Regions from separate parts of the Streptomyces sp. CA-106110 genome, predicted to be linked through region 2. Evidence: riboswitches for the same ligand, from Rfam matches in the RefSeq annotation. Region 2 holds a riboswitch; each other region holds the start of a gene.
The links. Region 2 has a riboswitch for cobalamin ahead of ACQEXA_RS41365 (cobalamin biosynthesis protein). Riboswitches for the same ligand answer to the same signal wherever they lie in the genome.

Region 1 (2,189 bases), 4.4 Mb from region 2:
ACGGGACGATGCCGTTGGAGTGCCCGTTCGTGCCGCGGATGAGGGAGCCGCGGGAACGGATGCGGGAGTACGAAAGGCCGATGCCCCCGGCGTGCTTGGAGAGGCGGGCGACCTGGTGGTAGCGGTCGTAGAGGGAGTCCAGCTCGTCCTTCGGGGAGTCGAGGAGGTAGCAGGACGACATCTGCGGGTGCCGCGTGCCCGAGTTGAAGAGCGTGGGGGAGGAGGGCAGGTAGTCCAGGCGGCTCATGAGCCCGTAGAGAGCCGCCACTTCGTCGACCGCCCGCGCGGTGTCGTCCTCCGCGAGCCCGGCGGCCACCCGCAGCATGAAGTGCTGAGGTGTCTCGATGACCTTGCGGGTGATCGGGTGCCGCAGCAGGTAGCGGCTGTGCAGCGTGCGCAGCCCGAAGTAGCCGAAGCGGTCGTCGGCGGCCCGGTCGACGAGGGCGTCGAGACGGCCGGCGTGCAGGCGTACGAACGCGGCGGTCCGGTCGGCGATCAGGCCCTCCCGGTGGCCGACGGCGACGGACCGGGTGAAGGACGTGACGCCCTGCGAGGCGGCCTCGGCCCGGATGCCGATCGTCAGCAGACGGGCGGCCAGCTTCGAGTAGGCGGGGTCCTCCGAGATCAGGCCGGCGGCCGCTTCGGTGGCCAGCTCGCGCAACTCCGCGTCGTCGGCCTGCGCGGACCGGCCCCGCAGCGCGGCGGCGGCGACTCGTCCGGGGTCGGCGTCGGGGAGGTCGGCGGTCAGCTCGGTCAGGGTCCGCAGCAGCGTGGCCCCGGGACCGTCGGTTCCGTCGGTCTGGACCGGGATCACTGAAGCCGGATCGGCTGGCGCGATGGTCACGTGTGGCTCTCCCTCGCTCGGCACGGGGCCTTGAGGAGGGCAGGGGGCAGCTCACGAGCGCGCACGGCGTCGCGTCCACCGGCCCATTCCACGAGGCCCGGACGTCTGGCGCCCGGGCCGGACGGCCGGGCGCACTGTCGGCAGGTCCTCGGACTGACGCTCGTACGTGCACGCAGGCGCGAACACGCATAAGTACACCGTTGCGGGACAGTTCCGGATTCGCACCGGATTCCCCTGCGGCGACAGCGAGCATGAGCATACATCTTGTGCCGGGTTTCGGTGCTACCCCCAGATGTTGTGCCGCACCGATGTCACAGTGTCAACTCGTAGGTGAGGAGAGTGATGTCGTCCAGCTGCGGCAGGGGATTCCAGTCGCGGCCGGGGGTGCGGACGAAGCCCAGCCGTTCGTAGATCCGGTGGGCGGAGCGCATGCTGCGCTGGGTCGACAGGACGACGCGCACGCAGTCCTCCGTGTCCCGGGCGCGGTCGACGCAGGCGCGGACCAGGGCCTCGCCGACGCCCCGGCCGCGGGCGTCGTGCGCGACCGCCAGCATGCGGATCTCGGCTTCGCCGGGACCCGCGATGTCGGCCATGAGGCCGCCGGACGGGACGAAGGTCACGCCGCCGAGCACACTGCCGTCCCGGGCCGCGACCAGCACGTCGGCGGCCGCGGCTCGCTTGCCGACGTCTCTCAGCTCGCCCAGGTACTCGTCGCTCTCCCCGAAGTCGAGGAGCCCGTCCTGGAGATAGGCCTGGGCGGTGATGTCGCCGAGGGTGTCGTACTCGTCGGGGGCCGCCTGTCGGATCACGAAGTCCATGCGGCCGAGTGTGCCGGACGGGTACGGCAACGGGCCGCCGGATTTTCTCCGGCGGCCCGTGGAGCACCAGTCCCTAGTGGGATGCGCCGGCCGTCGCCGGCGGCAGCTCCACCTCCACCCCGGGGTCGCCGGCGTCCGCCGTGTAGTCGTCCGGCTTCGTCTCGTCGACGCCCGCCGGGGCCTTCACGGCCTTCAGGACGAAGGTCAGGACCACCGTGACGACGATGTTCATCACGAAGGCCGTCAGACCGATGTAGCCGATCTCACTGAAGCCCGGGATCTCCTTCGCGGAGCCGCCGAAGTGCTTCTGGGTCGGGGAGGCGACGCCGTAGGCCGCGAGCGTGCCGTAGACCATGCCGACCGCCCAGCCCGCGAGCAGCGCCCAGCGGTGGAACCAGCGCGTGAACAGACCGCCGACCATGGCCGGGAAGGTCTGCAGGATCCAGATGCCGCCGAGCAGCTGGAAGTTGATCGCCACCGTCTTGTCCATGGTCAGGACGAAGACCAGGGCGCCCACCTTCACCAGC
Region 2 (2,189 bases):
GACGAACCGCCGCCGCGGCCCGGTCGAGAACGCGGAGACGCTCCGTGACCGGGGTGATCCCCCACCACAGGCCTGCGCCGGCCGCCGCGACGATCGTCACCGCCACCCAGACCGGCGCCCGTGCCACGGATCCCGGCACAAGCAGTGCGGCGAGCGCGCCGGCGGCCACCGCGAACACCCCTGTGGTCATGGAGAAAAGCGCCAGCGGGACCGCCGCCGACAGGGTGGTCCGCGGAGCGCGGGGGCCTTCCGCGCGCGGCGGTTTTTCCTCGGCTCTGTCCCCCATGCGAGCCCCTCCCGTCCTCTGGACGGACCTTCAGAAACCGTCCGTTGCCGGGTCCTCGAATCCAGTCAGCAAACCACACCCCGTCATACGCCGAAAGGCGAGCACCGGGCCGGTGCGCCGTTTCGAGTCACGCGCCGGCGAGTGCGCCCCCTCGGCGGGGTCCTCCACACGGTCGTTGCTCCCGTCCGCCGCGTAGCCGCTCCCCTCTTGCGTCACAGGCGTAGGCGCCGCGCGGACAGCACCGAACCGAGCGGCTGACGGCATGTCAGCCGTGTGGGGCTCGGCACACCGCTGCTCCGCAGGTCAAGAGCCAGTTGACGGGCGTTCCGGGGCCGTGGTGGACTGCCGGGGCCAATACGGCGGCAAGAGAGGAAGCCGGTGCGAATCCGGCGCGGTCCCGCCACTGTCACCGGGGAACAACCCCCGGGAGCCAGGAACTCTCACCGCCGATCTCGTCGAACCAGGGCGTGGACACCCTGAGTGAGGACATATCGCCATGCGCGGCTGCCGTTTCAGGCTCGACAACCGGCCCCTGCCCGACCCCACGGCCGGCTGAACCGATGGGTGCCGATCGCGTCTTCGCGTACGGCGCCGCCGCCGGCCTCCTCGGTGACCACCTGATCGGCGATCCACGCCGCGGGCATCCGGTCGCCGCGTTCGGGCGGGCCGCGGGTGCCGTGGAGCGGTTGCTGTGGCGGGACCACCGCGGGTGGGGCGCCCTGCACACCGCTGTCTGCGTCGGCGGTGCGGTCTCCCTCGCCGCGCTCACCGCCTCCGCCGTCCGGCCCTCGCGCGCCGCCTCCGTCGCCCTGACCGCCGCGGCCACCTGGGCCGTCGTCGGGGGGACTTCGCTCGCCCGGGAGGCCCGGAGCGTCGGGCGTGCCCTGGAGGCGGGGGACGTGGAGGGCGCCCGCACTCGGCTGCCCCACCTGTGTGGGCGTGACCCGCAGGCGCTCGACCCCGACGGGATCGCGCGTGCCGTGGTCGAGTCCGTCGCCGAGAACACCTCGGACGCCGTGGTGGGCGCGCTGGTGTGGGGGGCCGTGGGCGGGGTGCCGGGGCTCGTGGGCTTCCGGGCCGTCAACACCCTCGACGCCATGGTCGGCCACAAATCGCCCCGTTACCGGCGCTACGGGTGGGCCTCGGCGCGCCTCGACGACCTCGTGGGGTGGCCCGGGGCACGCCTGACCGCCGCCCTCGCGGCCGCCTCGGGTCCCCGACCGCGGGCAGCCGTGCACGCCTGGCGCACGGACGCCGCCCAGCACCCGAGCCCCAACGCCGGGCCCGTTGAGGCCTCGTTCGCGGGGGCGCTCGGGGTGCGGCTGGGCGGGACCCTCTCGTACGGGGGACGCGTCGAGCACCGGCCGGTGCTGAACGGCGCGGGGCGCACGGTCCAGGTCGGCGACATCGAACGCGCCGTACGGCTCTCCCGGCGCGTGACCGTGCTCGCGCTCGGCGCCACTGTCGCCGGGCGGTTGCTCACCCGGACGATTCTCACGAAGGGACGTACGTCATGAACGGCGGTCTCCTCGTCGCCGGCACCACCTCCGACGCCGGCAAGAGCGTCGTCACCGCGGGGATCTGCCGCTGGCTGGCCCGGCAGGGCGTCAAGGTCGCGCCCTTCAAGGCACAGAACATGTCGCTCAACTCCTTCGTCACGCGCGAGGGCGCGGAGATCGGACGGGCGCAGGCGATGCAGGCGCAGGCGTGCCGCATCGAACCGAACGCGCTGATGAACCCGGTCCTGCTCAAGCCCGGGGGCGAGCAGAGCAGTCAGGTGGTGCTGCTGGGGAAGCCGGTCGGCGAGCTCAGCGCCCGCGGGTACCACGGCGGCCGGCAGCAGCGGCTCCTCGGCACCGTCCTCGACTGTCTCGCCCAGTTGCGGGGCACGTATGACGCGGTG
Region 3 (2,189 bases), 1.6 Mb from region 2:
GGCGGGGGAGCGCGGCCTGTGCGCGGGCGGCGACATCCGCGCCGTCCACGGCGACGCCCGCGACGGTGACGGCACCGCCACGGCCGCCTTCTGGCGCGACGAGTACCACCTCAACGCCCGTATCGCCCGCTACCCCAAGTCATACGTCGCCGTCATGGACGGCATCGTCATGGGTGGCGGTGTCGGCATCTCCGCGCACGGCAGCGTCCGGGTCGTCACCGAGCGGTCGAGGGTCGCCATGCCCGAGACCGGTATCGGCTTCGCCCCCGACATCGGCGGCACCTACCTGCTCGCCCTCGCCCCTGGCGAACTGGGCACGCACCTCGCACTGACCGGCGCGCAGATCGGTGCCGCCGACGCCCTGCTGTGCGGGCTCGCCGACCACTACATGCCGTCCGCCGCTCTCCGGCACTTCGTCGCCGATCTCGCCGAGATGCCCGTGGAGCAGGCGGTCGCCCGGCATGTGCAGCCGTCGCCCCCAGGGGAGTTGGCAGGACGCCGTGAGTGGATCGACGCCTGCTACGCCGCCGACCGGGTCGAGGAGATCGTGCAGCGGCTGTTCGCCCACGGCGACCCGGCCGCGAAGGACACGGCGGAGACGCTGCTCACCAAGTCACCGACCGCCCTGAAGGTCACCCTGGCCGCCATCCGCCGTGCTCGGCGGCTCGGCGCGCTGGAGCCCGTCCTCGACCAGGAGTACCGCGTCTCCTGCGCGGCCCTGAACTCTCCCGACCTGGTGGAGGGCATCCGCGCCCAGATCATCGACAAGGACCGCAACCCGCGCTGGTCGCCGGCGACCCTCGGCGAGGTCACGGACGCCGACGTCGAGCGCTTCTTCACCCCTCTCGGCGAGCACGAGTTGGGACTTGCCGGACCCAACTCAGTTCCGAAGGAGGCCTGGTGAAGCGAACCATCGCGTTCCTCGGACCCCGACACAGAGGCGTTCCCTGCGACGAGATCGGCCGCTCGGCCCGCCCGAGCGGCCGCCACCGCTGACATCCGACGGACCGGCCACCCGCCGCGAGAGGAAGATCACGCCAGGTGGCGCGGTCTTGGCCGGGTACCCGTCACGCGGTACGGTCGGTCCGATATCGACGACGGCGAGACGGAAGCCGGTGGGAATCCGGCACGGTCGCGCCACTGTATGCGAGACGCCTCGTGAGGCGTTTCGTGAGTCAGACCCGTGGCTGTCGTCCAGTGCACCACCGAGATGGGACGCGAACTCCCAGAGGAGGTTCTGCCATGGCGCAGACCGTCGCCCAGCCGACAGCCACCACCCCCGTCGTTCCCGCCACGCTGCCGCTGAAGGCGATAGCTCCCTGGGCGGTCTTCTTCGGCATCCTGATGCTGGTCCTGCTCTACTTCGTCGGCGCCGAGCAGGGCGCCACCTCCGTGTTCAACGGCACGGACGTCCACGAGTGGGTGCACGACGCCCGCCACCTGCTCGGCTTCCCCTGCCACTGACGCGAGGGACGCCGCACGCTCATGAACTCCGCAACAGTAAGAAACCTCCTGGTACGAGGCATGCTCGCCGGCCTGGCCGCCGGTGTGCTCGCCCTGGTCGCCGCCTATCTGCTCGGTGAGCCGAACGTCGACAAGGCGATCAGCTTCGAGGAGGCCCACTCCCACGAGCACGAGATGGAAGTCGTCTCCCGCTCGCTGCAGTCCACCGCCGGTCTCGCCACCGGCGTCCTGGTCTACGGGGTCGCCTTCGGCGGTATCGCCGCGCTCGCGTACTGCTTCGCGCTCGGCCGGATCGGCCGCTTCAGCCCGCGGGCGACCGCGCTGCTGCTGTCGGGCTGCGCGCTGCTCGCCGTGTACGTCGTGCCGTTCCTGAAGTACCCGGCCAATCCGCCGTCGGTGGGCAACCCCGACACCATCGGCAAGCGGACCACCCTGTACTTCCTGATGATGGTGCTCAGCATCCTCCTCGCGGTCGCTGCCACCATCCTGGGCAAGCGACTGGCACCCCGTCTGGGCACCTGGTGGGCGACCGTGGTGGCCGTGGCCGGCTTCGCCGTGGTGATCGGGTTGGCCTACGAGTTCCTGCCGGCCATCAACGAGGTACCGAAGGACTTCCCCGCCACCCTGCTGTGGCGGTTCCGTCTCTCGGCCCTCGCCATCCAGGCTGTCCTCTGGGGCGGATTCGGCCTGCTCTTCGGCGAGTTGGCCGAGCGGCAGCTGAATCC

Region 1: it holds a riboswitch for cobalamin, as region 2 does, so the genes downstream of both, ACQEXA_RS21125 (ribonucleoside-diphosphate reductase subunit alpha) here and ACQEXA_RS41365 (cobalamin biosynthesis protein) in region 2, are expected to answer to the same signal.
Region 3: it holds a riboswitch for cobalamin, as region 2 does, so the genes downstream of both, ACQEXA_RS48730 (CbtB domain-containing protein) here and ACQEXA_RS41365 (cobalamin biosynthesis protein) in region 2, are expected to answer to the same signal.

Annotation. Positions count from the first base shown of each region.
Region 1 is NZ_JBNJNB010000001.1:4,593,372-4,595,560, reverse strand. Features, by position in the region: gene ACQEXA_RS21125 (ribonucleoside-diphosphate reductase subunit alpha) at 1-844, opposite strand, end outside; cobalamin riboswitch at 967-1,103, opposite strand; gene ACQEXA_RS21120 (GNAT family N-acetyltransferase) at 1,156-1,662, opposite strand; gene mctP (monocarboxylate uptake permease MctP) at 1,736-2,189, opposite strand, start outside.
Region 2 is NZ_JBNJNB010000001.1:8,976,790-8,978,978, reverse strand. Features, by position in the region: gene ACQEXA_RS41370 (hypothetical protein) at 1-48, shown strand, start outside; cobalamin riboswitch at 608-745, shown strand; gene ACQEXA_RS41365 (cobalamin biosynthesis protein) at 847-1,803, shown strand; gene ACQEXA_RS41360 (cobyric acid synthase) at 1,800-2,189, shown strand, end outside.
Region 3 is NZ_JBNJNB010000001.1:10,555,013-10,557,201, forward strand. Features, by position in the region: gene ACQEXA_RS48725 (enoyl-CoA hydratase/isomerase family protein) at 1-904, shown strand, start outside; cobalamin riboswitch at 1,065-1,205, shown strand; gene ACQEXA_RS48730 (CbtB domain-containing protein) at 1,243-1,464, shown strand; gene ACQEXA_RS48735 (CbtA family protein) at 1,486-2,189, shown strand, end outside.